DNA from 4 places in the Pantoea stewartii genome. Region 4 is predicted to be linked to each of the others. Evidence: predicted binding sites of a transcription regulator. Region 4 holds the regulator's gene; each other region holds the start of a gene.
The links. Region 4 encodes sigma-54, which starts transcription at its own class of promoters, with help from an activator protein. Its sites were predicted from a motif close to GTTGGCACANNTTTCGCTNT; they were not measured.

Region 1 (4,197 bases), 390 kb from region 4:
GCCTCAAGACTCTCGCGCATGACCTCGACATTCAGCGAAAAGTAGCCGGTTAATTCAGGTAACGGCGTGCCGAACAATTTACGTGAGCTTTGCGCCAGTAATTGCTGTGCCGCCGGGTTGGCATAATGGATCGCCAAATCGGTATCCACCAACAAAATACTGTTGATTAAGGTATTGAGAATCTGCCCGGCGTCGGGCAGGGAGGCAGTTGCCATACAGCGTTCCTCTGCACTAATTTAGTGCATTGTAGTCTTTAAGCCGGAATTAAAGCGAATGAACGATGAATTCGCGGAGAAAAAAGCCCATCCGAAGATGGGCTAAAGTTTCCACGGCAACAAAAAAACGTTTCAGGTTAAGCGTGCCGCAATTGCAATCTTTCAATGCGGCACCCATTTTGCTGACTCTGAAATTAGACGCTGTAGTACAGTTCGAACTCAACCGGGTGTGGCGTCATGCGCACACGGTCGTTCTCTGATTTACGCAGCTCGATGTAAGCATCGATCGCGTCGTCAGTGAAGACGCCGCCACGGGTCAGGAACTCGCGGTCTTCGTTCAGTGCATTCAGCGCTTCTTCCAGTGAACCTGCAACTTTTGGAATCTCAGCTTCTTCTTCCGGTGGCAGGTCATACAGGTTTTTATCCATCGCATCACCAGGATGGATTTTGTTGATGATGCCATCCAGGCCAGCCATCAGCAGTGCAGTAAACGCCAGGTACGGGTTAGCCGCTGGGTCCGGGAAGCGCGCTTCAATACGACGTGCTTTCGGGCTGGCAACAACCGGGATACGGATTGATGCAGAACGGTTACGGGCAGAGTAAGCCAGCATAACCGGTGCTTCATAACCCGGAACCAGACGCTTGTAAGAGTTGGTGGTTGGGTTGGCCAGGGCGTTGATTGCTTTTGCGTGCTTGATGATACCGCCGATGTAGAACAGCGCGGTTTCAGACAGGCCGCCGTATTTGTCACCAGAGAACAGGTTTTGTCCGCCTTTAGACAGAGACATGTGGCAGTGCATACCTGAACCGTTGTCACCAAACATTGGCTTCGGCATAAAGGTTGCCGTTTTGCCGTAAGCATGCGCCACGTTGTGCACAACATATTTGTAGATCTGAATTTCGTCAGCTTTTTTGGTCATGGTATTGAAGCGGGTTGCCACTTCGTTCTGACCCGCTGTCGCAACTTCGTGGTGATGAGCTTCAACAACCAGACCCATTTGCTCCATTGTCAGACACATAGCAGAACGGATGTCCTGTGATGAATCGACCGGTGGAACCGGGAAGTAGCCGCCTTTCAGACCTGGACGGTGACCTTTGTTACCGCCTTCGTATTCTTTGCCGGTGTTCCAGGCCGCTTCGATATCATCGATAGCGACGTGTGAACCAGAGGTTGACGAACCGAAACGGATATCGTCGAACAGGAAGAATTCTGGCTCGGGTCCAAACAGAACGGTATCAGCGATGCCTGAAGAACGCAGATAGTCTTCAGCGCGCTTTGCGATAGAGCGTGGATCGCGGTCATAGCCTTGCATGGTGCCAGGCTCAAGGATGTCACAGCGAATGATCAGTGTTGAATCTTCAAAGAACGGATCCATAACTGCCGTGGTTGCATCCGGCATCAGTACCATGTCTGATTCGTTAATGCCTTTCCAGCCGCCGATGGAAGAGCCATCGAACATTTTGCCTTCTTCGAAGAAGTCAGCGTTAACCTGGTGAGCCGGAATAGTAACGTGCTGTTCTTTACCTTTGGTATCGGTAAAACGCAGGTCAACAAACTTAACTTCGTGCTCGTTCATCATCGAGAGAACGTGTTCAGCGGACATACTCAACTCTCCTGGAAATGGTCATTGTCTACATGGTGAGAACCGGGTGAGGAAATGTGCGACATGTGTCAGCCATACCTCAGTCTGATCCCGACCAGCTCTGCAACCGTTGTCTTACGTCGTTTTCATCTGGATAATACAAAGCGAATTCTGTGCCAACTTTATTTCTTTGCACAAAATCGCGCTGTCATGCACCTTTTTGTCATAAAAGACGTGCACCATGATAGTTGCACTGCACTTTTTATGTGCGTTGGCGTTGAAAATGAGCACCATTGTGGTGCAAAACATCATTGCAGTGCAATTTTTGCACGGCTATTAGTGCGATTTTGCGACAATGCAATAAACTTTCAGTGAAAAGTGTGATCGTGTTCAGTCTCCCGCTTAATCCGTGTACAATACCGCGTTATTTCTAATGCCTGAGGCAAAAAAGCTGTGATCGAAAATTTGCGTAACATCGCCATCATCGCGCACGTTGACCATGGAAAGACCACCCTGGTTGATAAGCTGCTGCAACAGTCTGGTACTTTTGATGCCCGTACTGAAGCCACCGAGCGCGTGATGGACTCCAATGATTTGGAGAAAGAGCGTGGGATTACCATCCTCGCAAAAAATACCGCCATTAAATGGAACGACTACCGTATCAACATCGTTGATACCCCAGGACACGCCGACTTCGGTGGTGAAGTTGAACGCGTAATGTCTATGGTGGATTCGGTACTGTTGGTTGTAGATGCGATGGATGGCCCTATGCCGCAAACCCGCTTCGTTACCAAAAAAGCGTTCGCGCATGGTTTGAAGCCGATTGTGGTTATCAACAAAGTTGACCGCCCTGGCGCACGTCCTGACTGGGTTGTTGATCAGGTGTTTGACCTGTTCGTTAACCTGGATGCAACGGACGAGCAGCTCGATTTCCCTATCATTTTCGCCTCTGCGCTGAATGGTATTGCCGGTCTGGATCACACCGACATGGCTGACGATATGACCCCGCTGTATCAGGCAATCGTTGACCACGTTTCACCTCCACAGGTTGAAGTCGAAGCACCGCTGCAGATGCAAATCTCTCAGCTGGACTACAACAACTATCTGGGTGTGATCGGTATCGGCCGCATCAAGCGCGGTAAAGTGAAGCCTAACCAGCAAGTCACCATCGTAGACAGCGAAGGCAAAACCCGTAACGGTAAAGTGGGTAAAGTGCTGACTCACCTGGGGCTGGAGCGTATTGACAGCGACCTGGCAGAAGCGGGCGACATCATTGCGATCACCGGTCTGGGTGAACTGAACATTTCTGACACCATTTGCGATCCGCAGAATGTGCAGGCGCTGCCAGCCCTGAGCGTGGATGAGCCAACGGTAACCATGTTCTTCAACGTCAACACCTCACCGTTCTGCGGTAAAGAAGGTAAGTACGTGACCTCACGTCAGATCCTTGAGCGTCTGAACAAAGAACTGGTTCACAACGTGGCACTGCGTGTGGAAGAGACCGAAGATGCTGACGCGTTCCGCGTATCGGGCCGTGGTGAGCTGCACCTGTCTGTACTGATCGAGAACATGCGTCGTGAAGGTTTCGAACTGGCGGTATCCCGTCCGAAAGTTATCTTCCGCGAATTCGAAGGCCGTAAACAAGAGCCATTCGAGAACGTGACGCTGGATATCGAAGAAACGCATCAGGGTTCCGTTATGCAGGCCATGGGCGAGCGTAAAGGCGACCTGAAAAATATGGATCCAGATGGCAAAGGCCGCGTACGTCTTGACTACGTCATCCCAAGCCGTGGTCTGATCGGTTTCCGTAACGAATTTATGACCATGACATCAGGTACGGGTCTGCTGTACTCCACCTTCAGCCACTACGACGATATTCGTCCGGGCGAAGTGGGTCAGCGTCAGAATGGCGTTCTGATCTCTAACGGCCAGGGTAAAGCGGTAGCGTTCGCCCTGTTCGGTCTGCAGGATCGCGGTAAGCTGTTCCTGGGCCATGGTGCGGAAGTTTATGAAGGCCAGATCATCGGTATTCACAGCCGTTCTAACGACCTGACCGTGAACTGCCTGACCGGTAAGAAGCTGACTAACATGCGTGCTTCCGGTACTGACGAAGCCACCACACTGGTTCCACCGCAGAAAATGACGCTGGAACAGGCGATCGAGTTCATTGATGATGACGAACTGGTCGAAGTTACGCCTCTGTCAGTGCGTATCCGTAAACGTCACCTGACTGAGAACGACCGTAAGCGTGCTTCACGCGGCGGTAAAGACGCCTAATCGCGTAATAATAACGCCCCGTTTTAACGGGGCTTTTTTTTGTCCGGGGTTTTTACCAGTTCAGTTAAATCCAGTCTAAACCAGCCTGTAACTTCTTCTTTGTCCCCTTCCCACTTTGTCCT
Region 2 (4,197 bases), 600 kb from region 4:
TGCTGATGAATGCGGAAATTCTGGTGCTTGATGATGCACTCTCGGCGGTTGATGGTCGCACTGAACACGACATCCTGCATAATCTGCGGCAGTGGGGCAGAGGGCGAACGATCATTATCAGTGCGCATCGTTTGTCGGCGCTGACAGAGGCCAGCGAAATTCTGGTGCTGCAAAAAGGCACGGTGGCACAACGTGGCGATCATGCCGGGCTGGCAAATATGCCTGGCTGGTATCGCGATATGTACCGTTACCAACAGCTGGAAGCGGCACTGGACGACGATGAGAGGGAAGAAGAGGTGGCACATGGCTAAATCACAACGTATGTGGCCAACGCTCAAACGCCTGCTCAGCTATGGCAGCCCGTGGCGCAAGTCATTGTCTCTGGCCGTGTTGATGCTGTGGATTGCGGCCGCGGCAGAAGTGACCGGTCCGGTTCTGGTGAGCTATTTTATTGATAATCTGGTCGCAAAGCATCAGATGCCGTGGGGCACGGTGGCGGGACTGGTCGTAAGTTTTATCCTGTTGCAGCTTCTGGCTGCCGCTTTGCATTACTGGCAGGCCTTACTGTTTAACCGGGCCGCCATTGGTGTGGTACAGCGCCTGCGTACCGACGCCATGAATGCGGCACTGCGCCAGCCGCTCGGCGCCTTTGATACGCAGCCGGTCGGGCAAATTATTTCCCGGGTCACGAATGATACCGAAGTTGTTCGGGATCTGTACGTCACGGTGGTGGCAACGGTGCTGCGTAGCGCCGCGCTGGTCGGTGCCATGATGGTGGCGATGTTTAGTCTGGACTGGCGCATGGCGCTGGTGGCGATGTTAATTTTCCCGATGGTGCTCATTGTGATGCTGATTTATCAGCGCTACAGCACGCCGATAGCCCGTCGTGTACGCAGCTACCTGGCAGACATTAATAATGGCTTCAATGAAGTCATCAGCGGAATGAGCGTGATACAACAGTTTCGCCAGCAGGCGCGCTTTGGTGAACGCATGCTGGAGGCCAGCCGTTCACATTATCTGGCGCGCATGGAAACGCTCAGACTGGATGGTTTCCTGCTACGACCGCTGCTGAGCCTGTTCTCCGCGCTGATACTCTGCGGATTACTGTTGCTGTTCAGCTTTTCGGTGCCGGGTGTGTTTGAAGTTGGGGTACTTTACGCCTTTATTACCTATCTGGGGCGCCTCAATGAACCGCTGATCGAACTGACCACCCAGCAGTCGATGCTGCAACAGGCGGTCGTGGCGGGCGAACGTATTTTTGAACTCATGGATGCGCCACAGCAGCATTACGGTCATGACGATCGGCCTCTGCAATCGGGGCGCATTACGCTGGAGAACCTGAGCTTTGCCTACCGGGACGATCGTGAGGTGCTGAGTAATATTGATCTCGACGTGCCTTCGCGGGGCTTTGTCGCCCTGGTGGGACATACCGGCAGCGGCAAGAGCACACTGGCAAATTTGCTGATGGGCTATTACCCCGCCACGCGCGGCGAGGTGCGCCTGGACGATCGTCCGCTTAACCAGTATTCCCATGAGGCACTGCGTCGCGGTATCGCGATGGTACAGCAGGATCCGGTGGTGCTGGCCGACACGCTGTTAGCGAATGTACGGCTGGGTCGGGATATCAGTGAAGAGGCGGTCTGGTCGGTACTTGAACAGGTACAGCTGGCCCCGCTGGCGCGCGCCTTGCCTGACGGTATCCATACCCGACTGGGAGAGCAGGGTAATAATCTCTCGGTAGGGCAGAAACAGTTACTGGCCCTGGCTCGGGTGCTGGTGCAACTGCCGCAGATTTTAATACTGGATGAAGCTACCGCGAATATTGACTCCGGCACGGAGCAGGCGATCCAACACACGCTGCGCACCTTACGTCAATATACGACCCTGGTAGTGATTGCTCACCGCCTTTCCACTATCACCGAGGCCGATACGATTCTGGTTTTGCACCGTGGCCGCGTTGTCGAGCAGGGGAATCATCAGCAGCTGCTGGCCTTGCAGGGCCGTTACTGGCAAATGTACCAGCTGCAGCAGGCAGGTGATCGGCTCGAATCGGATGAGGTGCTGACCAGTGCCGGATGATTTGCACCTTTTTTGCGCATTTTTTCCTTGTTGACCCGTTTGGATGCACGTCTTTGTGCTTAACAGCACCAAAAGCGTGCATCCGCTTCGCTTAGTCATCCCGTCACTGCGTCCTGCTTATTTATTCTGCGTTTCCTAACCCTGATTCTATCGCAGCCTGAATAGTGATTTTGCCCACTGATTATATCTGGCACAGGCTTTGCTTAAGTCTCTCCGTGTCCATGAGACCGACCTATTTTAATCCTTAAGGAGAGGCTATGAAGCTGGTTACCGTCGTGATTAAGCCGTTCAAGCTGGAAGATGTGCGAGAAGCATTGTCTTCAATTGGTATTCAGGGACTGACCGTCTCCGAAGTTAAAGGTTTTGGGCGTCAGAAAGGACATGCTGAACTCTATCGCGGGGCGGAATACAGCGTAAATTTTCTGCCGAAAGTAAAAATTGATATCGCCATTGCCGATGACCAACTGGACGAAGTAGTGGACGTAATCAGTAAAGCGGCTTACACCGGAAAAATTGGCGACGGCAAGATTTTCGTTGCTGAACTGCAGCGCGTGATTCGCATACGTACCGGCGAAACCGACGAAGCCGCACTGTAAACAAGACTCAGTAATGTGATGGGATGGAAAAAAATGAATAAAATGCTGACCAAGTTGGGCCTGACCAGCCTGGCACTGTTACCGTCGCTGGCGATGGCGGCACCTGCCGTAGCGGACAAAGCCGACAACGCCTTTATGATGATTTGCACCGCACTGGTGCTGTTTATGTCAATTCCTGGGATTGCACTGTTTTACGGCGGCCTGATCCGCAGTAAAAACGTGCTGTCGATGCTCACACAGGTTGCGGTGACCTTCTCGCTGGTGTGCGTACTGTGGGTGGTTTATGGCTACTCACTGGCCTTCAGCGAAGGCAATGCTTTCTTTGGCAGCTTCAACTGGGCCATGCTGAAAAACATTGCACTGACCGCCGTCATGGGCACCTTTTATCAATATATTCACGTCGCGTTCCAGGCATCCTTTGCCTGTATCACGGTCGGTCTGGTCGTCGGTGCGCTGGCGGAACGTATCCGTTTCTCCGCGGTGCTGATTTTTGTCGGTGTCTGGCTGACCCTGGCTTATCTTCCCATTGCGCATATGGTCTGGGCGGGCGGCTTACTGGCTCAGGATGGCGCACTGGACTTCGCGGGCGGCACGGTGGTGCACATTAACGCTGCGGTAGCCGGTCTGGTTGGTGCTTACCTGGTGGGCAAACGTGCCGGTTTTGGCAAAGAAGCATTCAAACCACACAACCTGCCGATGGTGTTCACCGGTACTGCGATTCTGTATGTTGGCTGGTTTGGTTTTAACGCCGGTTCAGCTTCCGCTGCGAATGAAATTGCTGCTCTGGCCTTCCTGAATACCGTGGTTGCGACGGCGGGTGCGGTGCTGGCCTGGACTTTTGGCGAGTGGGCGCTGCGTGGTAAACCGTCTTTGTTAGGTGCCTGTTCTGGCTTTATTGCTGGTCTGGTTGCCATCACGCCGGCTTGTGGTTATGTCGGTGTTGGCGGCGCGCTGATCATCGGTATCGTGGGTGGTCTGGCAGGTATCTGGGGCGTGACAACGCTGAAAAAATGGCTGCGCGTTGACGATCCCTGCGATGTGTTCGGTGTCCACGGTGTCTGTGGCATCATCGGTTGTATCCTGACCGGCGTGTTTGCTTCATCTTCACTTGGCGGCGTGGGTTATGCGCCTGGCGTGACCATGGGCCATCAGGTTGCGATTCAGTTGCTGAGCGTGGGCGTTACCATTGTCTGGTCTGCCGTCGTTGCCTTTATTGGCTTTAAACTGGCCGATATGATCGTCGGTCTGCGCGTACCGGAAGAGCAGGAGCGCGAAGGTCTGGACGTCAACAGCCATGGCGAGAACGCTTACAACCAGTAACTTGTCAGTCTGAATAAATAAAAAGGGGCGATGATTCGCCCCTTTTTGCTATTCGCTGCGCTGACGCATAACGCCTTCCTGCACGGTAGACGCGACCAGCTCACCCTGTTGATTGTAAAACTCCCCGCGAACAAAGCCGCGTGCACCCGATGCTGAGGTGCTTTCCACGCTGTAAAGCAGCCAGTCATTGAAGTTCAGTGGC
Region 3 (4,197 bases), 900 kb from region 4:
GGGCATCCACCGTGTACGCTTGGTCGCTTAACCTCACAACCCACAGGCGTTTTGCGCTTGCGTGTTATGAGCTTTTGAGAGACCCGAACGCATCGTGCTGTGTTCCTTATTACGGAGGAACACGACGTGCGTCGTTTCAAATTTTCAGCTTGTTCCGGATTGTTAAAGAGCAAATATCTCAAACGTGACCCTGAGGCCAGTTTTGAGATACTTCGTGGAGACACCTTTCACCTGTCACCAAGCAAGTGGCGTCCCCTAGGGGATTCGAACCCCTGTTACCGCCGTGAAAGGGCGATGTCCTGGGCCTCTAGACGAAGGGGACGTGAAATCCTTGTGCAACAGACACGGGTTATTTCACGTGAAGGTGAGATTAGATAATCAGGCGACAATAGTTATTGTTACCGCACCCCAACGCGTAGACGCTTTGCTCATTACTTTTCTATCAGACAATCTGTGTGAGCACTTCGCACGACGGTATCTTCAGGTAAGGAGGTGATCCAACCGCAGGTTCCCCTACGGTTACCTTGTTACGACTTCACCCCAGTCATGAATCACAAAGTGGTAAGCGCCCTCCCGGAGGTTAAGCTACCTACTTCTTTTGCAACCCACTCCCATGGTGTGACGGGCGGTGTGTACAAGGCCCGGGAACGTATTCACCGTGGCATTCTGATCCACGATTACTAGCGATTCCGACTTCACGGAGTCGAGTTGCAGACTCCGATCCGGACTACGACGCACTTTATGAGGTCCGCTTGCTCTCGCGAGGTCGCTTCTCTTTGTATGCGCCATTGTAGCACGTGTGTAGCCCTACTCGTAAGGGCCATGATGACTTGACGTCATCCCCACCTTCCTCCGGTTTATCACCGGCAGTCTCCTTTGAGTTCCCGACCGAATCGCTGGCAACAAAGGATAAGGGTTGCGCTCGTTGCGGGACTTAACCCAACATTTCACAACACGAGCTGACGACAGCCATGCAGCACCTGTCTCAGCGTTCCCGAAGGCACCAATCCATCTCTGGAAAGTTCGCTGGATGTCAAGAGTAGGTAAGGTTCTTCGCGTTGCATCGAATTAAACCACATGCTCCACCGCTTGTGCGGGCCCCCGTCAATTCATTTGAGTTTTAACCTTGCGGCCGTACTCCCCAGGCGGTCGACTTAACGCGTTAGCTCCGGAAGCCACTCCTCAAGGGAACAACCTCCAAGTCGACATCGTTTACGGCGTGGACTACCAGGGTATCTAATCCTGTTTGCTCCCCACGCTTTCGCACCTGAGCGTCAGTCTTCGTCCAGGGGGCCGCCTTCGCCACCGGTATTCCTCCAGATCTCTACGCATTTCACCGCTACACCTGGAATTCTACCCCCCTCTACGAGACTCAAGCCTGCCAGTTTCAAATGCAGTTCCTAGGTTAAGCCCGGGGATTTCACATCTGACTTAACAGACCGCCTGCGTGCGCTTTACGCCCAGTAATTCCGATTAACGCTTGCACCCTCCGTATTACCGCGGCTGCTGGCACGGAGTTAGCCGGTGCTTCTTCTGCGGGTAACGTCAATTGCTGAGGTTATTAACCTCAGCACCTTCCTCCCCGCTGAAAGTACTTTACAACCCGAAGGCCTTCTTCATACACGCGGCATGGCTGCATCAGGCTTGCGCCCATTGTGCAATATTCCCCACTGCTGCCTCCCGTAGGAGTCTGGACCGTGTCTCAGTTCCAGTGTGGCTGGTCATCCTCTCAGACCAGCTAGGGATCGTCGCCTAGGTGGGCCGTTACCCCGCCTACCAGCTAATCCCATCTGGGCACATCCGATGGTGTGAGGCCCGAAGGTCCCCCACTTTGGTCTTGCGACGTTATGCGGTATTAGCTACCGTTTCCAGTAGTTATCCCCCTCCATCGGGCAGTTTCCCAGACATTACTCACCCGTCCGCCACTCGTCACCCGAGGAGCAAGCTCCTCTGTGCTACCGTCCGACTTGCATGTGTTAGGCCTGCCGCCAGCGTTCAATCTGAGCCATGATCAAACTCTTCAATTTAAAGTTTGATTTGCTGAAACCAGTTCAGCGATGCTCAAGGAAAACGTCGTAATGAATTTCAATACGTGTTCACTCTTAAGACTTGATATTTTTTTGCGTCCGGAGACGCGGATATCAATCCTGCGAGTGCCCACACAGATTGTCTGATAAATTGTTAAAGAGCAGTGCAACCAGCGGGTTAACCGTCTGTTGCGAGGTGGCGTATATTACGCTTTCCTCCTTCAGAGTCAACCTCTTTTTCAGAAGTTTTTCTCCGGCGAAAGCTCCGGGGAGTTTTCTGCTGAACACCGCGTTACGTAAGCCGTTGTGCCGTGTCGATGGAGGCGCATTATAGGGATCCGAATGAATTGCACAACCCTTTTTTTGGATCTTTTTACTGACTGCCGAGAAAACATTCATATTGATTAGATCACCAACGATCCGGCACAAAATCCCCTTGCCAGTTGGTCAGAATCGCATCAGGCTGCCAGTAAACTCAGTAAAAGGAGAACAAAATGACTGTAGCGTTACGCCCTTACAAACATCTTTTCCCAAAATTGGGTCTGCGCGTCATGGTTGATCCCACCAGCGTGGTAGCGGGTGACGTCATTATGGAAGATGATGTAGGTATCTGGCCTTTAGTCGCTATTCGTGGCGATGTGAACCAGGTGCATATTGGTGCCCGAACCAATATTCAGGATGGCAGCGTCCTGCATGTCACGCATAAATCAGAGGCCAACCCCGCCGGTTTTCCTCTGATAATTGGGGAAGACGTAACAGTTGGGCATAAAGCGATGCTGCATGGCTGCACGATAGGCAATCGCGTACTGGTTGGAATGGGCTCAATCGTACTGGATGGCGTCATTGTTGAAGACGACGTTATGATTGGTGCCGGGAGCCTGGTTCCCCCCGGCAAACGACTGGAAAGTGGCTATCTGTATGTCGGGAGCCCGGTCAAACAAATCCGGCCGCTGAATGAAAAAGAAATTGAAGGTCTACTTTACTCTGCCAGCAACTATGTTAACTGGAAGAACGACTATCTGGCCGGAGACAGCCAGACCCATCCTTCATTGTCGACCTGATCGTTTCGAATGCAGTCTTCGGCCTGATCTTCCAAATCCCAGCGATGATGGCGAAACAGCGTCATCGCTTCTCCCTCACCGAACTGTTCATTAAGCGCCTCAACACTGATAGCGCAGGTTAAGCCCATCCCGTTTACCAGAACAGGGAAACAAACGGCCCTTAATTCTGTATTCAGGCTTTCCCGATCAGGAAACTGTATCGCCTGGTTCATGACTGCATCCCGGCTTTTAATGAGGCGATGACCGGTGCGATTTCGGGCATCACCCCGTGCCATAGATGAAAGGCATGCGCGGCCTGACCCACCAGCATCCCCAGCCCGTCAGCAAGATGAGATGAACCGTGCTGCTGACACCAGCGCAGGAAAGGCGTTAAGCCACTCTGATAGAACATATCGTAGCAACGTAGCTCAGCATGAACTAGTGAAGGCGGCAACGGCGGTACTTCACTCTGAATACCACTTGATGTGGCATTAATGACAAGGTCGAAATGTCTATCCACAAGCGCGTCAAACGAACACGCATTAATCGCTCCGCGATGGGCAAACTCTGCGGCCAGAGTCTGCGCATTCAACGCCGTTCGGTTCACGACCGTGATCGTTGCTCCCATCGAAAGCAGAGGGAGAATGACGCCCCGAGCGGCTCCACCTGCCCCCACCAGCAGAAGATGGCTGTCGGGCTTAATCATCCCAAGGCGCTGAAGATCGCTGAGCAGCCCAATACCATCCGTATTGTCGCCAAGAATTTGGCCATCATCACACAGCTTTAGCGTGTTCACAGCCCCTGACAGCGCAGCGCGCTCGGTCAACTGGTCGGCAAATGCCCACGCCTGCTGTTTAAAAGGCAGCGTAATGTTCGCACCCGCCCCGCCGTCGTGGAAAAAAGTGCGGAGAGTCTCAGGAAAAGCATCAACAGGCGCATCAATACGATCATACTGAAGAGAGATTGCTGTCTGTCGCGCAAACGCCTGATGAATGTGCGGCGATTTGCTGTGACTAATGGGATGACCGAAAACTGCAAAATTTACCATATATTAACCCTGGCGTATCAAATTGCCGCTGATGACATCGCGAATCTCAGAAGGATTGAGCCTTCCTCCTGTCTTTCCATTC
Region 4 (4,197 bases):
AGCTTGTTTCTGATTTCCACGGTTTGCTTGACGGTCATGATTTACGTTTTTCCAGTGTGCGATGACGGGACTGTACATTTTTACCCCGTGAGCGGAAATAATCAGCGAGCTGTTCTGCAATATACACCGAGCGGTGTTTGCCACCGGTGCAACCAATCGCCACGGTGAGATAGCTGCGGTTGTTCGTTTCCAGCATGGGCAGCCAGAGTTCCAGATAACTGCGTGTCTGATAAATGAAGTTATGGACTTCGGTATGACGATCCAGAAAAGCCGCGACGGGACGATCCAGCCCCGTCATCGGGCGCAGTTTGGGATCCCAGTGTGGATTGGGCAGGAAACGCACGTCAAAGACGTAGTCCGCATCAATGGGAATACCATGTTTGAAGCCAAACGACTCAAACACCATAGTCAGCTCCCGCTCGCGTTTACCCAGTAAGCGGGTACGCAACATCTCAGCCAGTTCATGCACCGACATCTCTGACGTATCAATGATCAAATCGGCACGCGAGCGCAGCGGCTCAAGCAGGTCACTCTCTTCATCAATCGCGCTTTCCAGCGACAGATTTTTGCTGGACAGGGGATGGAGGCGACGCGTATCACTGTAACGGCGGATCAGCGTATTGCGGTCGGCATCAAGAAACAGCAACTGGGGCGAGAATCCGGAAGGCAGATTATTGAGCGCGGTTTCAAAAATTTCAGGCGACTCAGGCATGTTACGCACATCGATACTCACCGCCGCTGAGATATTGCGCTCAACCAGTGATTCTGCCAGCTGAGGCAACAACACGACCGGCAGGTTATCCACGCAGTAAAAACCCATGTCTTCCAGCGCGCGCAGCGCCACTGATTTTCCTGAGCCTGACCGACCGCTGACGATCATCAGCACCATGACCTTCTCTCCCGTTTTAAAGCCGGCTCACGCCGGTAAATCACGCGCTTTATTGCTCTGTTTGTTCTTCGGTAATGATGGCATACAGCTCTTCATCGCTCTGCGCAGCACGCAGACGGCGGCAAACCGTTTTATCCGCCAGCCGTTTGGCGACTAACGACAGTGTATGTAAGTGAGTTTTACACTGGTCCGCGGGCACGAGGAGCGCAAAAAGGAGATCGACAGGCTGATTATCCACGGCATCAAATGCGATGGGTTGCTCAAGGCTGATAAAGACACCGACGGCACGTAACGTATCCTCCTCCAGCTTGCCATGCGGGATGGCAATACCGTTGCCAATACCGGTACTTCCCATGCGCTCGCGGGTCAGTATCGCTTCAAACAGCGTTTGATGCGGCAGGTTGAGCTGCTTAGCGGCCAGTTCACTGATAATTTCCAGCGCCCGTTTTTTGCTTTGGCAGTGTACGCTGCTGCGGGTGCAGTCTGGCGAAAGCACTGTGCTCAGTTCCAGTGTTAAATCATTGTTCATTTTCGTTTCACTTGCGAGTTCACTTAGCCAGTAAACCGGTACGCGGTAATCACGTAGCGGAATCATGGCGCTGGCACAGATGACAAAACGGGGCGGTTAATCCGCCCCATCCTTTCAGCTCTGCGCGCCCGGCGCGCCTGCCAGCGTGAAGGTTAGTGTTTTTTTAACTTGTCTTTATATTTGGTCAGTTGACGGGCCAGCTTGTCAATCAGCCCGTCAATTGCCGCATACATATCTTCCGCTTCCGATGTGGCGTGCAGCTCGCCCCCGTTCACGTGCAATGTGGCATCAGCAACCTGTGTCACCTTCTCAACGTTCAGGACAACATATACCTGATTGATATGATCAAAGTAGTGTTCCAGTTTGGCAAATTTCGCCGTGACGAATTCACGCAGTGGCTCGGTGATTTCAACATTTTGCCCGGTAAGGTTCAGCTGCATAGGTCTTCCTTCTCTCTGTTAAACCAACTGCTTACGTTGGTTTGAAGGCGGTATGGACAAAGACTCTCGATATTTTGCAACGGTACGACGTGCCACTATGATCCCTTGATCAGATAACATGGAGGTCAGTTTACTGTCACTCAAGGGCTTAGCGGGATTTTCCGCCGAGATTAATTTTTTTACCAGTGCCCGTATCGCAGTAGATGAGGCTTCGCCTCCTCCTTCAGTATTAACATGACTGGAGAAAAAATACTTCAGTTCAAAAATGCCACGCGGGCTGTGAAGATATTTTTGCGTGGTGACGCGGGAAATCGTGGATTCATGCATATCCACCGCCTGGGCAATATCGGCCAGCACCATCGGACGCATAAACTCTTCGCCCTGCTCAAAAAAGGCCTGTTGCTGTTCAACAATGCAGCGTGAGACTTTTAACAGCGTCTCATTGCGACTTTCCAGACTTTTGATCAGCCAGCGCGCCTCCTGCAAATTACTGCGGATAAACTGACTGTCACTGTCATTACGCGCAGCACCGCCCATGGCGGCATAGTGCTGGTTGATTTTAAGCCGCGGCAGACTGTCGGTATTGAGTTCTACCGTCCAGCGCGTCGCAATTTTACGGACCAGCACATCAGGAATAACGTATTCAGGTTCGCCAGTATTGATCGACTGGCCCGGACGTGGATCGAGCGACTGAATCAGCAGCATTGCCTCTTTCAGTACGTCTTCCTTTAAACGCGTGACGCGCATCAGGCTGCGGAAATCATGGTTGGCCAGCAGATCCAGATGATGGCTGACGATCAGGCGGGCTTCAGAGAGCGTTGGCGTTTCAGGCGCATACTGCGACAACTGTACCAGCAGGCAATCACGCAAATCACGTGCACCTACGCCGATCGGATCAAAATGTTGAATGCGCTTTAAAACGGCCTCAACTTCGTCCATTTCCAGCTCATCGTCGCCGATACTGTCGAGAATGTCTTCAAGCGAAACGGTAAGGTAACCCGTATCGTCAATGGCATCGACGATAGACGTTGCGATCGCCCGATCGGTATCGCTAAACGGCGTCAGCTCAACCTGCCACATCAGATAATCTTGCAGCGACTGGGTGGTTTCGCCCTGGTAGATGGGCAGTTCGTCATCCTGATAGTCCGTACCGGTTCCTGATGGCGTTCCCGCGGTATAGATTTCATCCCAGGTCGCGTCGAGCGGCAGCTCTTCGGGCATATCCTTTTGTTCCAGCGCTTCACGCGTATCAAGTCCCGCTTCGCCTTCCTGATACTCTTTTGCGTCTATTTCTTCATGCTGTTCAGTCTGTTCAAGCAGGGGATTACTTTCCAGGGCCAGCTGTAGCTCTTGCTGAAGTTCAAGCGTAGAAAGCTGCAACAGACGTATCGCCTGTTGCAGTTGTGGGGTCATCGCCAGTTGCTGGCTGAGCCGGAGTTGTAAACCTTGCTTCATAGACAGGATGAATATTCCCGGGTAACCATCAGTATTAACGACACCTTATCAGAGTCTGAACTCTTCACCCAAATAAACACGTTTAACCTGCTCATCTGCAAGGACTTCATTCGGCGTACCGTGAGCAATCAGGTTGCCCTGGCTGACAATATAGGCCCGTTCACAGACCGCCAGCGTTTCACGCACGTTGTGGTCAGTGATTAACACGCCAAGCCCACTGTCGCGCAGATGTTCAATAATCTTTTTGATATCAATAACGGAAATCGGGTCAACACCGGCAAAAGGCTCATCCAGCAGAATGAATTTGGGATTTGCGGCCAGCGCACGGGCAATTTCCACACGGCGACGTTCACCGCCCGACAGTGACTGTCCCATATTGTCGCGCAGATGTGCAATATGGAACTCATCCATGAGCTCATTCGCCCGATCCTGTCGCTGTTCTTCGGTTAAATCATCACGAATTTGCAGCACGGCCATCAGGTTGTCGTAAACGCTCAGACGCCGGAAGATTGACGCTTCCTGGGGCAGGTAGCCGATACCGCGACGCGCACGCGCGTGGAGCGGCAGAATACTGATGTCTTCATCGTCGATGACAATGCGGCCCGCATCGCGCGGAACAATCCCGACCACCATATAGAAGGTGGTGGTTTTACCGGCACCGTTTGGGCCGAGCAGGCCGACGATTTCACCGGATTTTACCTGCAGACTGACGTCTTCAACCACGCGACGGCCTTTGTACGCCTTCGCCAGGTTCTCTGCGATTAATGTGGCCATAGTGATCAGTTACTCTTTTTTTCGCTATTGGTTGACGCGGGCTTGTCCTGCAACTGCGACGGCACCAGAACTGTGGTCACGCGCTTGCTCTGGCCCTGGCTGTAAGCCTG

Region 1: a site for sigma-54 is predicted at 1,960-1,979, ahead of glnA (glutamate--ammonia ligase). Genes of this name have one in related genera too.
Region 2: a site for sigma-54 is predicted at 2,266-2,285, ahead of glnK (P-II family nitrogen regulator). Genes of this name have one in related genera too.
Region 3: a site for sigma-54 is predicted at 2,223-2,242, ahead of G5574_RS11500 (gamma carbonic anhydrase family protein). Genes of this name have one in related genera too.

What each region holds. Positions count from the first base shown of each region.
Region 1 is NZ_CP049115.1:2,936,142-2,940,338, forward strand. Features, by position in the region: gene glnL (nitrogen regulation protein NR(II)) at 1-215, opposite strand, end outside; gene glnA (glutamate--ammonia ligase) at 410-1,819, opposite strand; gene typA (ribosome-dependent GTPase TypA) at 2,252-4,075, shown strand.
Region 2 is NZ_CP049115.1:3,930,913-3,935,109, forward strand. Features, by position in the region: gene G5574_RS18480 (SmdA family multidrug ABC transporter permease/ATP-binding protein) at 1-311, shown strand, start outside; gene G5574_RS18485 (SmdB family multidrug efflux ABC transporter permease/ATP-binding protein) at 304-2,079, shown strand; gene glnK (P-II family nitrogen regulator) at 2,337-2,675, shown strand; gene amtB (ammonium transporter AmtB) at 2,709-3,995, shown strand; gene tesB (acyl-CoA thioesterase II) at 4,044-4,197, opposite strand, start outside.
Region 3 is NZ_CP049115.1:2,424,751-2,428,947, forward strand. Features, by position in the region: rRNA gene G5574_RS11485 (23S ribosomal RNA) at 1-33, opposite strand, end outside; tRNA gene G5574_RS11490 (tRNA-Glu) at 247-322, opposite strand; rRNA gene G5574_RS11495 (16S ribosomal RNA) at 486-2,027, opposite strand; gene G5574_RS11500 (gamma carbonic anhydrase family protein) at 2,522-3,088, shown strand; gene G5574_RS11505 (DUF1488 family protein) at 3,043-3,300, opposite strand; gene aroE (shikimate dehydrogenase) at 3,297-4,115, opposite strand; gene tsaC (L-threonylcarbamoyladenylate synthase type 1 TsaC) at 4,119-4,197, opposite strand, start outside.
Region 4 is NZ_CP049115.1:3,326,157-3,330,353, forward strand. Features, by position in the region: gene npr (PTS phosphocarrier protein NPr) at 1-38, opposite strand, end outside; gene rapZ (RNase adapter RapZ) at 35-889, opposite strand; gene ptsN (PTS IIA-like nitrogen regulatory protein PtsN) at 939-1,418, opposite strand; gene hpf (ribosome hibernation promoting factor) at 1,571-1,858, opposite strand; gene rpoN (RNA polymerase factor sigma-54) at 1,877-3,313, opposite strand; gene lptB (LPS export ABC transporter ATP-binding protein) at 3,362-4,087, opposite strand; gene lptA (lipopolysaccharide ABC transporter substrate-binding protein LptA) at 4,093-4,197, opposite strand, start outside.